Breoghania sp. L-A4: one gene and its partner. The protein of the gene in region 1 interacts with the protein of each later gene in a pairwise test. Links are inferred from orthologs where the notes say so. Each region holds a gene or a part of one and is shown on either strand. Other genes may lie near its edges. The genes, in order: D1F64_RS11385 and D1F64_RS01930.

Region 1 (11,484 bases):
GAAAACAGCATCGCCGCCGACGCGTTGGCCGGAATCGGACTCATGTACGGCCCCATCAGGCCGGAGACGAACATCATCGGCAGCAGGGCGGCGACCACGGTCAGGGTCGCGACAATGGTCGGGTTTCCGACCTCCGCCACCGCCTCGATCGCGGCTTGCGCGCGCGTGCGCTCATCCTTCATGGCCCAGTGCCGCGCGATGTTCTCGATCACCACGATGGCGTCGTCCACCAGGATGCCGATGGAGAAGATCAGCGCGAACAGGCTGACGCGGTTGATCGTGTAGCCCATCATCTGCGAGGCAAACAGCGTCAACAGGATGGTGGTCGGGATCACGATGAAGACCACCAGCCCCTCGCGCCAGCCGATGGCGAAGGCGACGAGGACGACGATCGACAGAGTCGCGAGGCCCAAGTGAAACAGCAGCTCGTTGGCCTTCTCGTTGGCCGTCTCGCCATAGTCGCGGGTGATGTGCACCGCGACGCCCTCGGGGATCAGCCGTCCTTTCAGATCCTCCAGGTGATGCAGGATCTCCTCGCCGATGACCACCGCATTGGCCCCTGCCCGCTTGGCAAGCGCGATGGAGACCGCGGGCACCCGGGTCATTTCGCCGTCCTCGCCGCGCTCGATGTGCCAGACGCGGCTTTCCAGCGGTTCGGCGTCGGCGACGATGCGCGCCACGTCGCGCACATAGACCGGACGGCCGTCGCGCGTTGAGAGCAGAAGCAGGCCGATGTCCGGCACGCCGGTCAGCGTCTGGCCGGCGACCACGGGCACGCTGTCGCCGCCGTCACGGATGATCCCGGCCATGAACGAGCGGTTGGCGGCGGTGACCTTGCCGACCAGCTGGTCGAGCGTGACGCCGTAAAGCGAGAGCTTTTCGGGGTCCGGTTCGACGCGGATCTGGCTGGGGCTGCCGCCGACCAGATAGCTGAGCCCCACGTCCTGCAGCCGCGACAGCTCGATGCGCACCTCGTCGGCAAGCGAGCGCAACTCGTTGCCCGACCAGCGGTCCGCGGCCTCCGGCGTCGGCGTCAGCGTGGCGACGACGATCGCCACGTCGTCGATGCCGCGGCCGACGACAAGCGGCTCGGGAATTCCGACGGGAATCCGGTCCATGTTGGCGCGGATTTTCTCGTGCACGCGCAGGATCGCATTGTCGGAAGAGGTGCCGACGTAGAAGCGCGCGGTGACCATCACCTGATCGTCGACCGTCTGGCTGTAGACGTGCTCGACGCCGTTGATCGCCTTGACGATGGTCTCCAGCGGCTCGGTGACGAGTTTCACCGCGTCAGGCGCCTTCAGCCCGTCGGCGCGCACGAGAATATCCACCATCGGCACGGAGATCTGCGGCTCTTCCTCGCGCGGCAGGGTGACCAGCGCCAGCGTGCCCAGCACAAGGGCCGCGAACAGCAGCAGCGGCGTCAGCGGTGAGGTGATGAAGGCGCGGGTGAGCGCTCCGGAAAGGCCCAGATTCATGGCTTCACCAGCGTGTCGCCGGCGCGCAGGCCCGTGAGCACCTCGATACCGGGACCGCCGTCAGCGGCCAGAGGCTGCGGCTCTCCCAGCTCCACGATGATGTCCAGCGACGCGCCGGTTTCGCGCGCCAGACGCACGAAGTCCAGCCCGTGCCGGGTGGACACATAGTCGGGTGGGATCACCAGCGCCGCGCGCTCGCCCGCATCGATCCAGACCCGCGCGCGTTCGCCGACAAAGAAGTCGCCCAGGCCCTCGACGGTCGCATCGGCGATCACGCGGCCCTGCTTGATTTCGGGATAAAGCTTCGCGATGCGGCCACGTTTCTCCACCGGGGCACCGACCTGCGCCTGGGTGGCAAGCTCGCGCCGGCCCACACGCACCGGATCGCCGACCTGCATGAAACGGGCATGGCGCTCGGGCACCTCAAGCCGCAAGATATAGCCGTCAATCGCGATGGTGGCGATGACCTCGCCGGGCAGAACCACGGAGCCTTGGGTCACCGGCACCGACAGAACCCGGCCGGCGGCGGGCGCCAGAACGTCACCTTCGGTCACCTGCTGGTCGAGCACCGCGCGCTCGGCCTCCGTCGCCAACAGCGTGTTGCGGGCGACCGTCAGTTGCGTGTCGAGCTGATCGATACGGGCCTGCGAGATGGTGCCGCGCTCGAACAGCGTCGCGGCGCGGTCGTAGTCGGCCTTGAGATTGGCCACCTGGGAGCGCGCCGCGTCGATGCGCGCCTCCAGCGCCCGGCGGCTGAGCGCCAGCTTCTCATCGACAATCCGCGCGATCATCTCGCCTTGCGTGACCGAACTGCCCTCATCGACAATCAGCTCGACGAGCGTGCCCGACAGACGCGCGCGCGCGGGAACCCGTTCCGCCGCCTGAACGGTGCCGTAGACAACCTTGGTGTCCTGAACGGTGTCGCGCGCGACCGTGAATTCTTCGGCGCGAACGGGCGGCGCGAGAAACGCAGCGGCCACAAGGGCGAGACATCCAACTGCGACCACCATTCGGCGATATGCGTCGGCGTGTCCCCGCGCCACCGCCGTGGCAGGGCGGACAACGGTCCGCCGTGGGCGGTCCGGGAAGGCCTTGAAAGCGCTGTTTGGCAGCATTGTCGCACCTTTGTCTGTCTTGTCGCGGCTTTATATTAGAACATATGAATGTACTAATAGGCACTCGCCGGGGCGATTACCAGTGCGAAAATCATAACCTGAAAAAAGCGCGCAACATTGATCTGACTCAGGGCCCGAGCCGAGAGGTGCGATGGACGCCGATGTCAGCCACCGGTGCGATCGGGATCCAGATCGAGGGGGAAATCCGCGCCGCCAAAGCCATGCACACTGTCGTGCGCGCGCAGAATCACCTTGGTTGTTCCCGCCGGCAGCGCGATGCCGGAGAGGCCGCGGGTGAAGGGCTGCTCGTTCTCATGCGGATGCAGCAGGACGCGGGTGGCAAGCACGTCGCCCTCCGGCGACAGCACCTCCCAGCGGTCGGCGTAGTGGTCCCAGCCGGCATCGGCGTGGCGCACGGTGACCGAGAAGCTCCAGCGGCCGTCCGCCATCGGCCGCGCGGTGGCGTCGACCACATCCGCCTCGCCGGCGAAACTTGCCCCCGCGCAAACAAACCAAGGTACCATGGCAACCAATATCGCCGCGCCGCATTTGCACATCGTGGTCTTGCTCCCGATCAAATTGGTCCGGCAGGCTGTGTGCCGCTTGCGAACAGGCTCCATGTTTCCTACTCGGTAGACAACACGCTCCCACTCACGTTCCCGCGAGGCGAATTTCATGGCGACCGGTTCCAAAAAAGTCATCTACGCGGCGCTGGCGGGCAACGCGCTGATATCCGTCACAAAGTTTGCCGCAGCCACCTACACCGGCTCATCCGCCATGATGTCGGAAGGCATTCACTCGCTGGTCGATACCGGCAACCAGGGGCTGCTGCTCTACGGCATGAAGAAGGCAAGCAGGCCGGCCGACGACAAACATCCCTTCGGCTACGGGGTGGAGCTGTATTTCTGGGCGTTTGTGGTCGCGATCCTGATTTTCGCCGTGGGCGCCGGCGTTTCGCTTTACGAAGGCATCCAGAAGATCGTAGAGCCGCACCCCGTCACCAATCCGATCGTCAACTATGTGGTGCTTGGGCTGGCGATGATCTTCGAGTCCGTCGCGTGGTTCATCGCCCTGAGAGAGTTCACCAGCATCAAGGGCAAGCGCAGCTACATGCAGGCTGTGCAGCAATCCAAGGATCCCGCGCTTTTCACAGTGCTGTTTGAGGATTCCGCGGCCCTGCTCGGCCTGGTCGCTGCCTTCATCGGCCTGGCGGCGGCGCAGATTCTCGGCCTGCCCTGGCTCGACGGCGCGGCCTCCGTCGTCATCGGCATCATCCTCGGCGGCACGGCGATCTTCCTCGCCTATGAGACCAAGGGGCTGCTGCTGGGCGAATCCGCCTCGCCGGAGCTGGTGGCGAACATCCGCGCGCTGGTGGCCGAGACACCGAATGTCGACGCGCTGAACGAGCTGCGCACCATGCACATGGGACCGGACGACGTGCTGCTGGCGGTGTCGCTGGATTTCAAGAACGACATCTCCGTCGGCCAGGTCGAGGACGCGATCTACAAGCTGGAACAGACCATCAAGGCGCGTTTTCCGATGGTCCGCCGCCTGTTTATCGAGGTGCAGAACCGCAAGCACCATGAGGAAATGGTGCGCCAGGAGACGGATGCAGCCGCGACAGAGGCGCACTGACGCCGACGGCTCAGCCGCCGAAGACCACCTGATGCAGGATCCTGCCCGGCAGGAAGGTGAACAGCCCCGCCACGACCAGCGCGCCGACGAACAGCCCCGTCATGGCGCGGCGATGCGCCTGGATCCGGTTGCCGCGCGCCGCGAACACCGCAAACGGCAGTTGCACCAGCACATAGACCGCCAGCAGATGGATCGGGCTCCAGGGTCCCACCAGGCGGATCTCGTGGATGAAGAACGACGAACCGGCGAGCCCCGCCATCAGCGCCACCCAGATCCAGCCGGAGCGCCGGTGCGTGCCGTCACCCTTGGCGCGGGCGAACTGCAGCAATCCGAGCGCAAAGGCCGCAAACGCGGCATAGGCATGAAGCTGGATGATCAAGGGCGCGGAAAACAGAGGGGCGAGGCTCATCGGCCGATGGTGCTCCATTGCGAAAAGGCGGCCTGAACGGAGCCGGGCCGCGCAAGCATACCGCGCAAGGCGCTTCCTCTCAGACACCGCGCAACGCCGGTCACAGGAACCATTCTTTGCAACCGGTGGGACAAGCCCGCCTCCACCGCGCACCCGCCCTTGCAGGGAGTGGGGACCGATAGAGCAAGCCGCCGATGCTTCGAGACGCCGTCTGAGACGGCTCCTCAGCATGACGTTGTCCGTGTTGATATTTTTCGTGAGATCGCCACGCACTCAACGTCACCCTGAGGAGGCCGCGCGTGCGGCTGTCTCGAAGGGTCGGCGGCATCATGCCAACGGCCGAAAATATCCAACCCAACATTCGCTCAGAACGGGATTTCGTCGTCCATGTCGTCGACCGGGCCGCTGCGCTGGCCGCCCGGAGCACTCTGGCCACCCTGGCCGCCCTGACCGCCGCCATACTGGCCGCCCTGGTTCATCGGCGCGGACTGGCCGAAGTCGCCGCCGCCCTGACTGCCCTGGCCGACCCGTCCGCCGGAGCTGTAATCACCGCCGCCCTCACCCTGGGCGCGCCCGTCAAGCATGGTCAGCGTCGAGTTGAAGCCCTGCAGCACAACTTCCGTGGAATATTTGTCCTGGCCGCTCTGGTCCTGCCATTTGCGGGTCTGCAGCTGGCCCTCGAGATAGACCTTCGAACCCTTGCGCAGATACTGCTCGGCGACCTTGCACAGGCCCTCGTTGAAGATCACCACACGATGCCACTCGGTGCGCTCGCGGCGCTCACCGGTGTTCTTGTCGCGCCAGCTGTCCGAGGTGGCGACACTCAGATTGGCGATCGGACGGCCATCCTGTGTGCGGCGGATTTCCGGATCGGCGCCCAGATTGCCGACCAGAATGACCTTGTTTACGCTGCCAGCCATGTCTGAACTCCCGTCTCAAATCTTTGGGCGACCCTAACGCTTTTGCGGCGCGAACATCGCAAAACCATCCGGTTTTCCACAATAGGCTCCACAATACCGCAAGCCGCCACCGCGCCGCAGGATCAAAACGCGGACATGTTCGCATTTTGTTCCCATCAATGCAAGCAGCGCCTTAGCCGCCCCTTCCGCCGCAACACGGGCGCGGAGGCCTATTCCGCCATGGCGACGAGATCCGGCCAGACCTGCGTCGAGAGAAGCTGGCAATAGATGCCGGCCATCAGACCGTCGTTGCGCAGGCCGAGATAGGCCTCATCGGGCAGTTCCTGCAGGCGGCGCTCGTCGATGACGAAATAATCGGCGATGCGGACGGTTTCACCGTCCTTCAGGGTGAATTGCGCCTGGTTGGAAACCAGCAGGTCCAGCTCCTTGAGCCGGGCGACGAACGTGTCCGTGGCCCCGGCCTGGCGCTGGAAGGTGGCGCAGAACTCCAGCGCCTTTTCCGTCTGCTCGCTCGGCTTGCCGTCGACGAACAGCGGGACCTCACCACCGTCGCGCAACCGCGGGCACGCACTGTCAATGCAGAGCGCGAAATTGTCGCCGCTGTTCTCGCGCACCAGAATATAGGGGTAGCGGCGCACATAACCCGGCACATAGGTGGACGGTTTCCAGCGCCCGTCCGCGCCGACGAACAGATTCTGCTGCTGGCGCAGCCCCACCATCGCCACCGGCTGCGGCACATCGCGCCCAACGAAAACAATGGGATAGGTCCGGCAGGCGGCGGGGAACTCCGCCAGCGTGATGGGGATCGCCTGGGTCGCGGCGGCGAAGCTCATGTCATCGCTGCTATCCAGCCCCAGCGCGCCGTGCCGGTCCGGGTTCAGCGCTTCGGGCGCGGAGTAGAACAGCGGCATCATCGCCCCGCCCTGCGCGGCAGCCGCGGCGCTGCCCGCGCCATTGCCCTCAGCCGGCGTTTCGACGGGATCATCGGTCATAAGCGGTCCCTTGAGACAGGTCTTTCATGGCGGCACTATTGCAAAGATCCAAAGGGATTAGAACAAAAAGGCGCACTCGCCCACAGACTCTTTGCCCGTGTATCAGGCGATCCGGCGGCCCGGACAGGCTTGGCAGGCGGCACGACGCCGCCACGCAATCAGGACAAGCAGCCGGCGCCGATGCCTTGCAGAACCGGTCCGAAACGTCGCGAATTTCATTCAGATCGCTGCGGAATCGGCCCTGTTTCGGGGGGGTGTTTCGATGGATTTGAAGTGTTTTCGAGAAGAATCCGGCCCGATCCCGCTGCGGGGTTCTCCCCACGGAATTTGGGCGGACCATCCCGCGCATTTGCTCTTGTTCTCTTTTTGTACTTCTATAATATTGAGTCTGACAGCGCCTTGATTGACCCGTATAACCTCCCACTTGATGCCACGGGCCTCAAGGGGCATCAGACCGCAGCCAGTTCGCGCGCCGCCCATCCCGGCCCACCGGATCCATCGGGGGCCGCGCTCGAGCGCCACCACGCATTGTTCAGGACCCGGACGCGCCGGGCCCGCGAGGAAGTTTTCATGCCGGATACCAAGCCGCCGGAAGCCACATCCGACGCCGTTACCACCACCGTCGCCACCAGGATCGACGCCACGCGGTTCATCTCGGTGCGCGGCGCGCGCGAGCACAACCTCAAGAACGTCGATCTCGACATCCCGCGCGACAAGCTGGTGGTGATGACCGGGCTGTCCGGTTCCGGCAAATCCTCGCTGGCGTTCGACACGATCTACGCCGAGGGCCAGCGCCGCTACGTCGAAAGCCTCTCGGCCTACGCGCGCCAGTTCCTGGAAATGATGCAGAAGCCCGACGTCGACCAGATCGACGGGCTGTCGCCGGCGATTTCCATCGAGCAGAAGACCACCTCGAAGAACCCGCGCTCCACGGTGGGCACGGTGACCGAGATCTACGACTACATGCGGCTGCTGTTCGCGCGCGCCGGCGTGCCCTATTCGCCGGCGACAGGCCTGCCGATCGAGAGCCAGACGGTGAGCCAGATGGTCGACCGGATCATGGCGCTGGAGGAAGGCACGCGGCTCTATCTGCTGGCGCCGATGATCCGCGGGCGCAAGGGCGAATACCGCAAGGAACTCGCCGAGCTGATGAAGAAGGGCTTCCAGCGCATCAAGCTCGATGGCGTCTTCACCGAGATCAACGAAGCGCCGGCGCTGGACAAGAAGCTCAAGCACGACATCGACGTGGTCGTCGACCGCATCGTGGTGCGGCCCGACATCGCCTCGAGGCTTGCGGATTCTCTGGAGACCGCGCTGCAGCTTGCCGACGGTATCGCGGTGGCGGAATTCGCCGACAAGCCGCTGGAGGCGGCGGCCGAGGGCGCGGTGCTGCAGAACCGCAACGAGACGCACGAGCGGATGCTGTTTTCGGAAAAATTCGCCTGCCCCGTCTCCGGCTTCACGATTTCCGAAATCGAACCGCGGCTGTTCTCCTTCAACAATCCCTTCGGCGCCTGCCCGACCTGCGACGGACTGGGCACGACGCTGAAGTTCGAGGGCGATCTGGTCGTGCCCGACGGCACACTCACCTTGCGCGGCGGCGCGGTGCTGCCCTGGGCCAAGACCGGCTCCACCTCGCCCTATTACGCGCAGACGCTGGAGGCGCTGTGCCGCCACTTCAAGGGGTCGATGAACACGCCGTGGGACGATCTGCCCGAAGGCCTGCGCGATTGCATCCTGCATGGCTCGGGCGACGAGGAGATCACCTTCACCTATGACGACGGCGTGCGCAGCTACCAGACGCAGAAGCCGTTCGAGGGCGTGGTCGGCAACATCGAGCGGCGCTGGCGGGAGACCGACAGCAACTGGGTGCGCGAGGAGCTGTCGCGCTACCAGTCCGACAGCCCCTGCCCGGCCTGCAGCGGCTTCCGGCTGAAGCCCGAGGCGCTGGCGGTGAAGATCGACGGCAAGCACATATCGCAAGCCTCGCAGATGTCGATCCGCCACGCGCGCGACTGGTTCGAGCATGTGCCCGACACGCTCAATGAGAAGCAGAATGCCATCGCCGCGCGGATTCTCAAGGAGATCCGCGAGCGGCTGCAGTTCCTCAACGACGTCGGGCTGGAATATCTCACCCTGTCGCGCAATTCCGGCACGCTGTCGGGCGGCGAGAGCCAGCGCATCCGGCTGGCCTCGCAAATCGGCTCGGGGCTGACCGGCGTGCTCTATGTGCTCGACGAGCCCTCGATCGGGTTGCACCAGCGCGACAACGCGCGGCTGCTGGTGACGCTCAAGCACCTGCGCGATCTCGGCAACACCGTGATCGTGGTGGAGCACGACGAGGACGCGGTGCTGGCGGCGGATTATGTGGTGGACGTGGGCCCCGGCGCGGGCGTGCACGGCGGCCACATCATCGCCCACGGCACGCCGGCCGACATCATGGCCAGCGAGGCCTCGCTGACGGGGCAGTATCTTTCGGGCACGCGGCAGATCCCGGTGCCGGAAAAGCGCAGAAAAATCTCCAAGACGCGGCAGCTCAAGGTGATCGGCGCCACCGGCAACAACCTGCAAAACGTCTCCGCCGGCATCCCGCTGGGCACGTTTTCCTGCGTCACGGGGGTTTCGGGCGGCGGCAAGTCGACCCTGCTGATCGACACGCTGTACCGCGGGGTCGCGCGCAAGCTCAACGGCGCGCGCGCCCATCCCGCGCCGCACGAACGCATCGACGGGCTGGAGTATCTCGACAAGGTCATCGACATCGACCAGTCGCCCATCGGACGCACGCCGCGCTCCAATCCGGCCACCTACACCGGCGCCTTCACGCCGATCCGCGACTGGTTCGCGGGGCTTCCCGAGGCGAAGCTGCGCGGTTACGCGCCGGGGCGGTTTTCCTTCAACGTCAAGGGCGGCCGCTGCGAAGCCTGCCAGGGCGACGGCGTCATCAAGATCGAGATGCATTTCCTGCCCGACGTCTATGTCACCTGCGACGTATGCAAGGGCAAGCGCTACAACCGCGAGACGCTGGAAGTGCAGTTCAAGGGCAAGTCGATCGCCGACGTGCTGGACATGACGGTGGAGGAAGGCGCGGAATTCTTCTCCGCCGTGCCCTCCGTGCGCGACAAGCTCAAGACGCTGCACCGGGTGGGGCTGGACTACATCAAGATCGGCCAGCAGGCGACGACGCTGTCGGGCGGCGAGGCGCAGCGGGTGAAACTCGCCAAGGAGCTGTCGAAGCGCTCCACCGGCCGCACGCTCTATATTCTCGACGAGCCGACGACGGGGCTGCACTACCACGACGTGGCGAAACTGCTCGAGGTGCTGCACGAGCTGGTCGACCAGGGCAACACCGTGATCGTCATCGAGCACAATCTCGAGGTCATCAAGACGGCGGACTGGATCGTCGACCTGGGCCCCGAGGGCGGCGACGGCGGCGGCGAGATCGTCGCCGAGGGCACGCCCGAGGACATCGTCAAGGTTGCGCGCAGCTACACGGGGCAGTTCCTCAAGGAGCTGCTGGAGCGCCGGCCGCAACGGCGGATGACCGCGGCGGAGTAGCCCGGGCGGCGGTTGGGGCCGCGCTGCAGGTCTCAAGAAACAGGCGCCCTGCGGGCGAATCCCTCCTGGATCCCGGATCACGTGATGCGGTCTCGCCGCACACGGTCCGGGATGACGTAGAGAGTTGAAGATCCACAGCGGCCGTTGCGCCTGTCGCGTCTTGTCTCTGAGGCTTGTCCAAGACAATCTTGCCCCACAAGCCCTCATCAGGCTTCAACCCTCCGCGTCATTCCGGACCGAGCACGCGCAGCGTGTCGAGAGATCCGGAATCCAGGAGGAAAGAGCCCGGAGGGCGCTATTCTTCTTTTCCAGCACCGCGCTCTTGCCTCCGATATCCGCATATTTCACGATGAGCCATGGCCTATGTCTACATCATGGCGTCGGGGCGCAACGGGACGTTCTATGTGGGCGTGACGACGGATCTGTCGCGGCGCGGCTTTGAACATTCCTCCAAGCAAACGGACGGATTTACGGCGCGCCACGGCGTCTCCAAGCTCGTCTGGGCTGAGAGGTTTGACAGCGTCACCGATGCCATCGCACGGGAGAAACAACTGAAAAAATGGAAGCGCGCCTGGAAGCTCGCGCTGATCGAGGAGGCAAACCCGGACTGGCGGGATCTCTTCGAATTCGGTCTGGAATGAGCGTGGGCGGACGATTGAGAAGAACACTGCGCCGTGCGGGCGCGTTCCTCCTGGATCCCGGATCGCGTGATGCGGCCTGCCGCACACGGTCCGGGATGACGTAGAGAGTTGAAGATCCACAGCGGCGGGTGCGCCTGTCGCCATCGCATCGGCCGCCAGCTCATGGCCCACCGTCCCCGTCTTTCCCGCGTCATCATCCCTCCTCCGCCGTCATCACCCGGCGAAGTCCGGGTGATCCACTCTGTGTGCGGCACGGTTTGAGCTTTTGTGGACAATCCAATGCCGCTCCGCGATGCGCCATACGCCTGCCGCACGCGGGATTGGATACCCCGGACTTCGCCGGGGTATGACGCCGACGGGCTCGAGCCCGCGTCAAATATGACGAATGCCTCACTGGGAATGCGGAAACGGATGCGGGCCTAATGGTCGCGCGTTACAGCCCTGGCCATGTGGACCGGATGTGACGGCGGGCAGTGCGAGAAGAAACACGCGCCATGCGGGCGAGTCTCTCCGCGACATTCCGGAGCAAGCACGCGCAAGCTTGTTGAGAGAACCGGAAAGCAGGAGAAACGCGCCAGAAAGGCTCCTATTTTTGGCATCGCGAGGCCCTTGAAAGCCGCGCTCAATCAACATGTTACGCACGGTTTTCCGCCATTATTGTGCACTGCACATGCTGCTCTGCACAAATTGCATGGCTGCTTTGCAGCATTGGCTCTCCACAAACCGGATGCCCTCGCCT
Region 2 (11,519 bases), 2.1 Mb from region 1 along the record:
ATCGAGGGAAGCGCGAACAGACGGCGATTGTCCGCCACCAGGAAGACAAAGTTGGCAACGAGACCGCCGATACCGGCTTTCCCGAGCACGGCCTTCATCGCGCCAACCTGATCATCGGTGCCGAAAACAGGGCTGCGCACGAGGCGCATCAGATCCGAGCTTTCGTTCAGCATCGCCTCAAGACGAGAGATGTCGGCCTCCGTCGCCTCGACCGCCTTTTCCTCGCGGGCGAGGTCGAAAAGCGCAGAGGCGTATCGGGTCGCGACACCTGAGACTTGGGATACGTTGTCTGTCACCGGGTTCGTGCTCTCTCAAGACGCGCACCAAGGCCTTATCGTGTGAAATACTCACCAAATAAGACCTTGGAATTATTGGATATTTATGGACGCAGCCAGTTCAAGCCGCAACTGCATCCCGAATGTCGGGCTTCGCATAGCACAGGGATCACGGGTGCGCAACATCACCGACCCGCGGCAAGGACGCTTTCCCACGGTGTTTGGGTGCGAAACCGGCAAAACTACCACCAAAGGATAAGGCGCAGCGCTCCGCAAGCCCGATCTGGCCGCCGTTCGCCATGTGACGCCCGGCGCGTGAAGCAGGCCCGATGGCGCCGGACCGAATGCGGCTACATGAAACTTTGCGGGTCGATGTCGATCTGGGCGCGCAGCGATCCGCGCGCCTTGGGCGCCACGGCCAGCCAGCCGCGCAGGTAGGCCTGCAGATCGATCTTGCGGTCGGCCTGGATGAGAATCCGGAAGCGGTGGCGGCCGCGCACCAGCGCGAGCGGCGCATCCGCCGGCCCAAGCACCGCGACGCGATTGTCACGCGGGGCGGCCTGCGCGAAGGCGCGGGCATAGGCGTTGGCCTGCGCCCGATCCTCGCCTGAGATGACGATTCCCGCAAGACGGCCGAACGGCGGCAGCCCGGCGAGCCGTCTGGCTTCAATCTCGGCGCTGTAGAAAGCGTCCCGGTCACCCGACAACATCGCCTGGATCACCGGGTGCTCGGGCGCATAGCTTTGCAGTATCCCATGGCCGCCGCCGCCGATACGCCCGGCGCGTCCGGTCACCTGGGCAAGCAATTGGAAGGTGCGCTCGGCGGCACGGGGATCGCCATGCGCCAGCCCGAGGTCCGCGTCGACCACGCCGACCAGCGTCATCATCGGGAAATTATGCCCCTTGGCGACAAGCTGCGTGCCGATGACGATGTCCACGCCGCCCTCCTCGACCAACTTCAGCTCCTGGCGCATGCGCTCCGGTCCGCCGAGATTGTCCGAGGACAGCACCAGGGCGCGCGCGTCGGGGAAAAGAGCGCGCACTTCCTCGGCGATTCGCTCCACGCCGGGGCCGCAGGCCACCAGCGAGTCGGCGGCGCCGCATTCCGGGCAGACATCGGGCTTGCGCTCCTGATGGCCGCAGTGGTGACACACGAGCTGACCGCGGAACCGGTGCTCGACCAGCCAGGTGGAGCAATTGTCGCACTGGAAGCGATGGCCGCAGGCGCGGCAGAGCGTCAGCGGCGCGTAGCCGCGCCGGTTGAGAAACAGCAGCGCCTGCGCGCCTTTCTCGATGGTCGCCTTCAGGGCGTCGACCAGCGTCGGCGCCAGCCAGCGCCCGCGTTCGGGACCATGGCTGCGCATGTCGACGGGTTCGATGCGCGGCATTTCCGCGCCCGTGGCGCGCTCGCTGAGCACAATGCGCCGGTAACGGCCGACATCCGCATTGACCCGGCTTTCGATCGCCGGCGTCGCCGACGACAGCACCACGGGAAAATCCGCCAGATGGCCGCGCACCACCGCCATGTCGCGCGCCGAATAGGGCACCCGGTCATCCTGCTTGAAGGCGGTGTCATGCTCTTCGTCCACGATGATCAGCCCGAGCGTCTTGAAGGGCAGGAAAAGCGCCGAGCGCGCGCCGACGACCACCTGAACGGTGCCGTCCGCCACCCCGCGCCAGACGCGCGCGCGCTGCTTGGGCGCGAGATCGGAGTGCCATTCCGCCGGTCTTCCGCCAAAACGCGCCTCGAAGCGTTCGAGAAACTGCGCGGTCAGGGAAATCTCCGGCAACAGTATCAACGCCTGCTTGCCCGCTTTCAGCACCTCCGCCACCGCCTCGAAATAGACTTCCGTCTTGCCCGAGCCGGTGACGCCGTCAATGAGCGTGACGGAATAGCCGCCCTTTGCGGAGGCGCGCAGCGCCTCGGCCGCCTCCTGCTGCGCCGGCGTCAACTCGCGCCCCGGCTTGTCCGGATCCAGCGCCGCGAGCGGCGAGGCCGCCGGCATGGCGACGATCTCCAGCGCGCCGAGTTTCACAAGCCCGCCCACGACCGCGGAGCTGACGCCCGCCTGATGGGTGAGCTCCGCCCGGTTCCAGGCCTGACCATCCGACGCCAGTTCCAGCACCCGCTCGCGCGCCGCCGTCATGCGCTCGGGCACCACGGTGCCGACGCGAATGCCCTTGACCGGCGGCTCGGGCTCCAGCGCGTCCCGAAGCCGCACCACCATGCGCAGCACCAGGCCGGGCGGCGACAGCGTCCAGTTGGCGACCCAGTCGATGAACCGGCGCATGTCGTCGTCAAGCGGCGGCGCGTCATATACATGCGCGATGTCGCGCAGGCGTTTGGACGCAACCGCGCCATCGGCCTCGCCATCCCAGACCGCACCGATGACCTCGCGCGGGCCGACCGGAACGCGCACGATGGACCCCGGACGCACCGTCATGCCCGGCGGCACCCGGTAGGACCACGGGCCGTCCACCGCGACCGGCACCAGAACGGGAACGACGAGAGGCTTGTCCGACAACACGGGGTCCAACGATCTTGAGGCCTGAGAATCCGGCGCACCGGCGAAACACGATCAGCGTGCCTCCGCCGAACGGTCTAGCGTACAAAGCCTGCCTACCGCAAAGCACGGAAACGATTTCCCTTGCCTGGCGCGAGGCGGCGTCATCCCCGGAACGCAACTTTCGCGCAAATCGGCGCGGTCATTTGCGCAACTGAACACGAATTTCGCGCGAATTCGGGGTGCGATTCGCGTCGCATTACTATAAAGAAACGCCGAAAGCGTCCGCCATCGGGCGGCCGGCATTTTCAGGCCCGGACCTTGAATCCGGACACAGACCTTCAGGAGCGACCGACCCCATGAAATTCTTCGTCGATACCGCCGACGTCACGGAAATCCGTGAAATGGCCGAAACCGGCCTTCTCGATGGCGTCACCACCAACCCCTCGCTGATCCTCAAGTCGGGCCGCGACGTGCGTGAGGTGATCACCGAGATCTGCGGTCTGACCGACGGCCCGGTGTCGGCGGAAGTGGTGGCGCTGGAAGCCTCCGCGATGATCGCGGAAGGACGCGAGCTTGCGAAGATCGCGAGGAACATCGCCATCAAGCTGCCAATGACCTGGGATGGCCTGAAGGCCTGCAAGACGCTGACCGGTGAGGGCCACATGGTCAATGTCACCCTGTGTTTCTCCGCCAACCAGGCGCTGTTGGCCGCCAAGGCCGGCGCGACCTTCATCTCGCCGTTCATCGGCCGGCTGGATGATCTCGGCGTCGACGGCATGGAGCTGATCGCCGAGATCCGCGCCATCTACGACAATTACGATTTCGAGACCGAAATCCTCGCCGCCTCGATCCGTTCGGCCGACCACGTCAAGCAGAGCGCGATTGCAGGCGCCGACGTAGCAACCGTGCCGCCGGCCGTGCTCAAGAGCCTGGTCAACCACGCGCTCACCGACAAGGGCCTGCAGCAGTTCATGGACGACTGGGCGAAGACCGGCCAGAAGATCCTGTAATCCAAGCATCTGCAAACGCGATGAAAGGGCGTCCCGCGGGGCGCCCTTTTTTGTTGCGCCGTATCGTCCCTCGCGGCACAGTTCTACTCGGCGCTCCGGTCGGCGCCGCCTCTGTCCGCGGAAAGGGCTGCGCCCGCGACCTGACAAAGCGACGACTTCGCGCCTCGACACCCACTCGTTCTGGCTGGCGGACACAGATACATCGAGATTGGGTCCATTCATGTCCGAAAATCCCGTCCTCAGCGACGACGAACGCCCGCTTTCCCTCCCCCAGCAGAAGAAACAGGCCAAGGAGCTTCGCGACGGCATGCGCGCAGGAACTCCCGCCGCGCTCGACCGATTCCGGCGTCATCATCCCAAGGCATCCGAACTCGCCCCGGCAGACATGCCCGAGCGGTTCTCCGCGCTTGCTGACGCGCAGCTCGTGATCGCGCGCGAACTGGGGGTGCAGAGCTGGCCGCGACTGGTGCATCACATCGCCCGCATGGACGACGCGCGACGCGCAATCGCGCGCAACGCACCGGCTCCGGATGGCGCCCGCGCGACCCTGCACGTGCGCTGCGGCTCCGACATCCGTGAAGGCCTGCGCGCGGCAGGATTCTCGGGAGAGTTTCTGGAGTACTCCGACCCGCTCTGCCAGGGCCCTTTGGTCCGGCCCGCGAATGACCTCGATCCAGTCTATTTCGATCTGCGTGCGACATTCATCGACACGCACGACATCGGCCCCGGGCCGGGCTGGCAGCAGGTGCGCGCCAGCATGATCGACCAGCAGCAACGGCTGATGGCAGCCGGCAGCTTCGACGAGATCGTCCTGTGGTTCGAGCATGATTCCTACGACCAATTGCTGCTCGCCCGTGCGCTCGACGTGCTCGGACGGCATGCGGGCGACACGCCCGTGTCGATCGTCAGCTTGGACAGCTTTCCCGGCATCGAACGGTTCAACGGCCTGGGTCATCTCTCGCCCGTGGCGCTGCGTCGGATCTTCTCGGACCGGCAGCCCGTCACGGCCCCCATGGTTGCGGCCGGGACGGCTGTCTGGGAGACGCTTTGCGGACCCTCGCCTCTGCCACTGCATGCAATCGCGACGCGCCGCGCATTGCCCGGCCTGCCCTATATGGCGAGAGCCTTGATACGCCATCTTTCGGAGCTGCCCGGCAGTCGCGACGGCCTGTCGCTCACCGAGAGACTGACGCTCGATATCCTGCGTGACGGCCCCAAACGCGGCGGCCACATCTTTCGCGCGCTGGTGCTTGAACGCGAGCCGCTGACGTTTCTTGGTGATCTGATGTTCTGGTCCATCTTGGCGGGCCTGCTCGATGCCGACGACCCGGCGCTGGAGGTGATCGATGGCGGCCGGAATGATCCGGCGTCCGCGACATTCGCACTCACCGCAATCGGCGAGGCGCTTGCGATCGGAATGCGCGACTTCGGCTGTTGCGGGCCTGTCGCCCGTTGGGTCGGCGGAACCCGGTGCTTTTCGGATCCGGACTGGCGATGGGACCCGGTCCAACAAATACCGGTTGCGATCCCCGCGCGGCTTTGAGACTCTCGACGCAACCGCCGCTGAATCACCCGGAAGCCGGACAGATCCGCTCGATGACCGCACCCGCCCCCCTCGTCATCGCCACGCCCGCCCTGATGCGGCTGGTGTCCGACTGGCTCGACCATCTGGGATCGGAGCGGCGGCTCGCCGACAAGACCCTGGTCGCCTACGATCGCGACGTGCGGCAGTTCCTCTCCTTCCTGACGCTGCACAACGGCGGTGCGCCCGGACCCGAAGCGCTCGGCGCGCTGCTGCCCGCCGACATCCGCGCGTTCTTCGCAAGCCGCCGGCGCGAGGGGATCAGCGGCGAAAGCCTGGCCCGCGGGCTGGCGGGGCTGCGGTCGTTTCTCGGCTATCTGGAGCGCCAGGGGCTGGCCAATGCGGCCGCGGCGCGGGCCGTGCGGGCGCCGCGGCGCAAGAAGAGCTTGCCCAAGCCCGTGTCGGCGGAGGCCGCACGCAGGATGGTCGACGCGGAGGAGGCGCTCGACGAAGAACCCTGGATCGGCGTGCGCAACGCCGCCGTGCTGACGCTTCTCTACGGCTGCGGGCTGCGCATTTCCGAGGCGCTGTCGCTGACCCGGGCACAGGCGCCGGAACCCGGCGTCGAGGTCATCCGCGTCACCGGCAAGGGCGGCAAGCAGCGGATCGTCCCCGTGCTGCCCATCGTCAGCGAGGCGGTGGCCGCCTACATCGCCCTGTGCCCCTACCCGCTGGCCGCGGACGGCGCACTGTTTCGCGGCGCGCGCGGCGGACCGCTGTCCCCGCGCATCATCCAGCTTGCAGTGCAAAGGCTGCGCGGCGCGCTCAACCTGCCGGACACCGCCACACCGCATGCGTTGCGGCACTCCTTCGCCACGCACCTTCTTTCAGGCGGCGGCGATCTCAGGACCATTCAGGAACTGCTCGGCCACGCCAGCCTGTCGACCACGCAAGTCTACACGGATGTGGAAACGGAGCGCCTTCTGCAAGTGTACAAGCAGGCTCATCCACGCGCTTGACGCGCCTTAACTTGGTCCAGTTTTCAACATAACTACGATTTGAATCGATTGTGATTTATCGCTTTCTCGCTTCCAATAGATAAACGGCGCCGACAATTTTCGCCGCATAAAAGGGCGACGTCTGTGCCCGATCGCACAATTTACCAATGCTTCATTTCAATCTGTAACAATGCACGAGAGCTGGAGGCACAACGCCTGAAAGGAGGGCCTTCATGACGAAAGCTTCCTCATTCAAATCGCAGGCAGTCGGCATTTTCGCCCTCGTCTTCGCCGTCGTCGCCATTGGCGGCACGACGCTGGCCGTGGTCTATGAACGAGCGAGCAACCCGGAGTTCAACGCGTGTTACGCCCCGGAGACCGGGGTGTGGCGCAACCGGAATGCGCGGTCGGGCGACGTCAGCCGGATCGAGGTGGAAACCGAGTGCCAGGACAACCGTCTGGTGCATCGCACGCGGACCTTCACCAAATGCGCGCCGCGCGATTGCACCTGGGGCTGGACGAAAGGTATCCGGGCAGGCAATGGCCGTTTCCAGGCCATCTACACCACCTATTCGGCGCACCGTTTCGTTGAGCTGGCCGTCAACGACAGCCGCATGGACGCCTACGTGGAAAACGATTTCCACGACCCGCGCAAGAAGCGCGAGCGGCAGTCCTTCACGCTTCGCCGCGCCGACTGATACCAGCGATTGCGAAGAATGACGCGGCGGCGCACGCGGTGGCCCGTGCGCGGCCCTTTGCGGATGGTTTCCGTTACGGTATGCTGACGACGGCTGAGGGATCGCGCGCCCAGACGACGCATAGCGTGACGGGCGCGATACCGCGCGCAGGGTCCCAGGATCAGCGCAGCCACATCAGCAGGAGATTCACATGTCCCGCAAGATTGCAACGTTTGGCCTGGCATCGGTTTTCGCGCTTGCCGCCTCCGCCGCCTTCGCCTGCCCCTTCATGAAGCAGGATCAGGTGACCCAGGCGCCCATGTCACCCATCGCAAGCGTCGAGGAGCCCATGTCCAGCGCGCTTGCCACAAACGATCTGGAGACGCTGCCGCAGGTCGAGGCCGCGACAGACGACAAGACCGACGAATAGGGCCTGAAAGGAGCAAAAGCCCGGGCGCACGTCCCGGGCTTTTGTGAGTCCACGCGATTGATTGCGCGCCTTGCGGCGCGCGATCACATATGGATCGGTTTGCCGTAGGTCGCCATGGCAGCCTCGCGCACAGCTTCCGACTGGGTCGGGTGCGCGTGGCAGGTACGCGCGAGATCCTCGGATGAACCACCGAACTCCATCAGCACCACCGCTTCGTGGATCATCTCGCCGGCGCCCGCGCCGACGATATGCGCGCCCAGAACGCGGTCGGTTGCGGCATCCGCCAGGATCTTCACGAACCCGTCCGTATGACCCATGGCCCGGGCGCGTCCGTTGGCCGTGAAGGGGAACTTGCCTGCCTTGTATTTGACGCCGGCAGCCTTCAGCTCCTCTTCCGTTTTGCCCACGGATGCGACTTCCGGCATCGTGTAGACCACTCCCGGGATGACGTCGTAATTCACGTGGCCGGCCTGACCGGACAGGATCTCGGCCAAAGCCGCGCCCTCGTCCTCGGCCTTGTGCGCCAGCATCGGACCCGCGATCACGTCGCCAATGGCGTAAATGCCGTCCACATTGGTCTTGTAGTGCGCGTCGGTCTTCACCCGGCCGCGCTCGTCCAGCGCAACCCCGACCTCTTCAAGGCCGAGCCCGTGCACGTAGGGGCGACGGCCGATGGCGACGAGCACCACATCGGCCTCCAGGGTCTCGGCAGCCGCTTCGCCGGCGGCCGGCTCGACGACAACCTCGAGCGTCTTGCCAGATTTTTTGACGCCGGCGACCTTGGACGACAGCTTGAAGATGATGCCCTGCTTGGCCAGCATGCGCTGGAACTGCTTGGCGACATCGTTGTCCATGCCCGGCAGGATACGATCGAGGTATTCGACCACGGTCACCTCGGCGCCGAGACGGCGCCAGACAGAGCCCAGCTCCAAACCGATCACACCCGCGCCGACGACGATCATCTTGCCAGGAACCTTGTCGAGTTCCAGCGCGCCGGTGGAGGAGACGATTTGCTTCTCGTCGATTTCGACGCCCGGCAGCGGCGTCACATCGGACCCCGTGGCGATGACGATGTTCTTCGCCTCGAGAACCTGCGTCTTACCGTCCTCAAGCGCGACCTCAACCTTGCCTTTGCCAACAATCTTGCCGGTGCCCTGGAAGGCCTCGATCTTGTTCTTCTTGAACAGGAAGCCGACGCCGGAGGTGTTGGCGTCCACGACCTGCGTCTTGTGGCCCATCATTGCCTTCAGATCGAGCTTCGGCTTGCCGACCTTGATTCCGAACCCTTCGAAGGCGTGGCCGGCTTCCTCGAACAGCTCCGAGGTGTGCAGCAGCGCCTTGGACGGGATGCAGCCGACGTTCAGGCAGGTTCCACCATGACTGGCGCGCTTCTCGACAACGGCGACCTTCTGGCCGAGCTGGGCCGCCTTGATGGCGCACACATAGCCACCGGGGCCGGAGCCGATGACGACGAGATCATATTGGGACATTGCAGTCGCCTTTTGCTATTCGGACGCGGCCCTTGGCCGCGCGGATCATTATCTCGGGATCAGTCGCTCGGAGGCGAGGCCCTTGCTCCAGGTCCCGTTCAGGGTCCCGTCGGTGTTCACCACATAGGTCACCGGATCGGCCTGGCCCCAGTCGATGACCAGCACGTTGCCGACGAAGCCGCCCTCGCCGCGGTAGACATCACGGCCGATTTCCCAACGAAAATAGACGTCATCGCCGCGCACCGTGATGAAAACGCGGCCGCGATAAGGCGTGCCATTCGGGTTGCGGCCATCCACGCTGTACTCGCCCTCGAGCCAGCGGATATCGCGGGCGGCAAGCACCAGTCCACCCGCAGTGGTGGCCGGCGTACCGGGTATGGCCATCGCCGCGCCCGCCGGCGCGCCCGGCAAGGTGCCGGATGCGGCGGCGGGGAGGAGTGCGACGGCCAGTGCGGCCGCCATGACGAATGCGCGACCGCGTCTTGCTGATACGACGACCATTGCCATCCTCCGAAATGCGCCTTGACTGTTGTCAGAGATCCAGCACGAGACGCTGGATGTCTTCCAGGCTTTCCTTGACGCGCACAAGGAAGGTCACCGCTTCCTTGCCGTCGACGATACGGTGATCGTAGCTCAGCGCCAGATACATCATCGGGCGGATCTTGATCTCGCCGCCAACCGCCATCGGACGGTCCTGGATCTTGTGCATGCCCAGGATACCGGACTGCGGCGCGTTGAGGATCGGCGTCGACATCAGCGAACCGTAGACGCCGCCGTTGGAGATCGTGAAGGTGCCGCCCTGCATATCAGCCATGCCGAGCTTGCCGTCGCGCGCCTTGCGGCCGAGATTGGCGATTTCCTTCTCGATCTCGGCGATCGTCATCTGGTCGGCGTCACGCACCACCGGCACCACGAGGCCCTTCTCCGTGCCGACCGCCACGCCGATGTGGCAGAAGTTCTTGTAGATGATATCGGTGCCGTCGACTTCGCCGTTGACCGCCGGGATTTCCTTCAGCGCATGGCAGACGGCCTTGGTGAAGAAACCCATGAAGCCCAGCTTCACGCCGTGCTTCTTTTCGAACAGGTCCTTGTATTGCTTGCGCAATTCCATCACCGGCCCCATGTCCACCTCGTTGAAGGTGGTCAGCATGGCGGCGGTGTTCTGCGCGTCCTTCAGCCGCTTGGCGATGGTCTGGCGCAGCTTGGTCATGCGCACGCGTTCCTCGCGCGGACCGTCTTCCACGGCCACCGGGGCGCGAACGGACGCGGCCGGAGCCGAGGGCGCGCTCGTGCCCGCCTCGATCGCCGCCATCACGTCGCCCTTGAGAACCTGACCGCGTTTGCCGGTGCCTTCGACGGCTGCGGCGCTGACGCCCTGCTCGGCCATCAGCTTGCGGGCCGCCGGCGCCGGGGGCATGTCGGCTCCGCCTTCAGCCGGAGCCGCCGGAGCCGCGGCGGGCTTGGAGGCAGGCTCAGCCGGAGCGGATGCGGCAGGGGAGGACGCGCCGGAACCTTCCTTCAGCATGCCCAGAAGCGCGCCAACCTCAACGGTGACGCCCTCTTCGACGACGATGCTCTCCAGCACGCCTGCGGAGGGGGCAGGCACCTCGATGGTCACCTTGTCGGTCTCAAGCTCGACCAGCGGCTCGTCGGCCGCTATCGCATCGCCGGGCTTCTTGTACCACTGCGCGATGGTGGCTTCGGTCACGGATTCGCCCAGCGTGGGCACGCGGATTTCCGTTGCCATGATCCTCGTCTCTTCGCTTTGCAGCCTTGCTGCTGTGTGAATTCAATAGTCGTGTGTCAGTGGCACCCGACCGAGCTGCGGGAACCAGGGCCCGCACCCCATCGGGACGCGAGCCATTGATCAACCTTCCGCGAAGGCTTCGGCCAGGAATGCCTGGAGCTGCGCCTGATGCTTGGACATGAGGCCCGTGGCCGTGGCCGCGGCGGCCGGGCGACCGACGTAGCGGGGACGTTTGTGCTCCGCGTCGATCTGCGTCAGCACCCATTCGATGTAGGGCTGGACATGATACCACGAGCCCATGTTCTTGGGCTCTTCCTGACACCACACCACATCGGCATTCTTGAAGCGGCCGAGTTCGTGCACCAGAGCCTTGGTCGGGAACGGGTAGAGTTGTTCGACGCGCAGCAGATAGACGTCGTTCAGACCCAGCTTTTCGCGCTCTTCCTGCAAATCGAAATAGACCTTGCCGGTGCAAAGCACGACGCGACGGATCTTGTCGTCCTTGGCGAGCTTGATGCCTTCTTCGGGATGCAGTTCCGCGTCGTCCCACAGGAGACGATGGAAGCTCGAATCCGGCCCCAGTTCCTCCAGCGTCGACACGCAACGCTTGTGGCGCAGCAGCGACTTCGGCGTCATCAGGATCAGCGGCTTGCGGAAGTCCCGGTTCATCTGACGGCGCAGGATGTGGAAATAGTTGGCCGGCGTCGAGCAGTAGGCGACCTGCATGTTGTCCTCTGCGCACATCTGCAGATAGCGCTCCAGACGGGCGGAGGAATGCTCCGGACCCTGGCCCTCGTAGCCGTGCGGCAGCAGGCAGACGAGGCCCGACATGCGCAGCCACTTGCGCTCGCCCGACGACAGGA

The links.
Region 2: the proteins of D1F64_RS11385 (region 1) and D1F64_RS01930 interact in binary tests that used the Escherichia coli proteins (3 or more experiments, as listed by UniProt). The link is inferred for Breoghania sp. L-A4 from one-to-one orthologs.

Annotation. Positions count from the first base shown.
Region 1 is NZ_CP031841.1:2,470,837-2,482,320, reverse strand. The notes cover bases 3,781-6,696. They hold D1F64_RS11385 (single-stranded DNA-binding protein), read right to left. Parts: upstream 5,558-6,696; coding sequence 5,003-5,557; downstream 3,781-5,002. Other genes in these bases: D1F64_RS11380 (SapC family protein), read right to left, coding at 5,767-6,549; D1F64_RS11390 (DUF2306 domain-containing protein), read right to left, coding at 4,239-4,637; D1F64_RS11395 (cation diffusion facilitator family transporter), read left to right, coding at 3,781-4,228. Outside these bases: D1F64_RS11410 (efflux RND transporter permease subunit), read right to left, coding at 1-1,478; D1F64_RS11405 (efflux RND transporter periplasmic adaptor subunit), read right to left, coding at 1,475-2,488; D1F64_RS11400 (hypothetical protein), read right to left, coding at 2,758-3,117; more of D1F64_RS11395, read left to right, coding at 3,269-3,780; excinuclease ABC subunit UvrA, read left to right, coding at 7,183-10,104; D1F64_RS11370 (GIY-YIG nuclease family protein), read left to right, coding at 10,461-10,745. UniProt on the Escherichia coli protein: Plays an important role in DNA replication, recombination and repair. Binds to ssDNA and to an array of partner proteins to recruit them to their sites of action during DNA metabolism. Acts as a sliding platform that migrates on DNA via reptation.
Region 2 is NZ_CP031841.1:394,618-406,136, reverse strand. What follows is about bases 214-3,164. They hold D1F64_RS01930 (primosomal protein N'), read right to left. Parts: upstream 2,801-3,164; coding sequence 626-2,800; downstream 214-625. Other genes in these bases: fsa (fructose-6-phosphate aldolase), read left to right, coding at 3,139-3,164; D1F64_RS01935 (F0F1 ATP synthase subunit delta), read right to left, coding at 214-296. Outside these bases: more of D1F64_RS01935, read right to left, coding at 1-213; more of fsa, read left to right, coding at 3,165-3,792; D1F64_RS01920 (DUF1835 domain-containing protein), read left to right, coding at 4,013-5,335; D1F64_RS01915 (tyrosine recombinase XerC), read left to right, coding at 5,389-6,333; D1F64_RS01910 (hypothetical protein), read left to right, coding at 6,546-7,010; D1F64_RS01905 (hypothetical protein), read left to right, coding at 7,201-7,419; lpdA (dihydrolipoyl dehydrogenase), read right to left, coding at 7,503-8,909; D1F64_RS01895 (hypothetical protein), read right to left, coding at 8,958-9,410; odhB (2-oxoglutarate dehydrogenase complex dihydrolipoyllysine-residue succinyltransferase), read right to left, coding at 9,442-10,656; D1F64_RS01885 (2-oxoglutarate dehydrogenase E1 component), read right to left, coding at 10,777-11,519.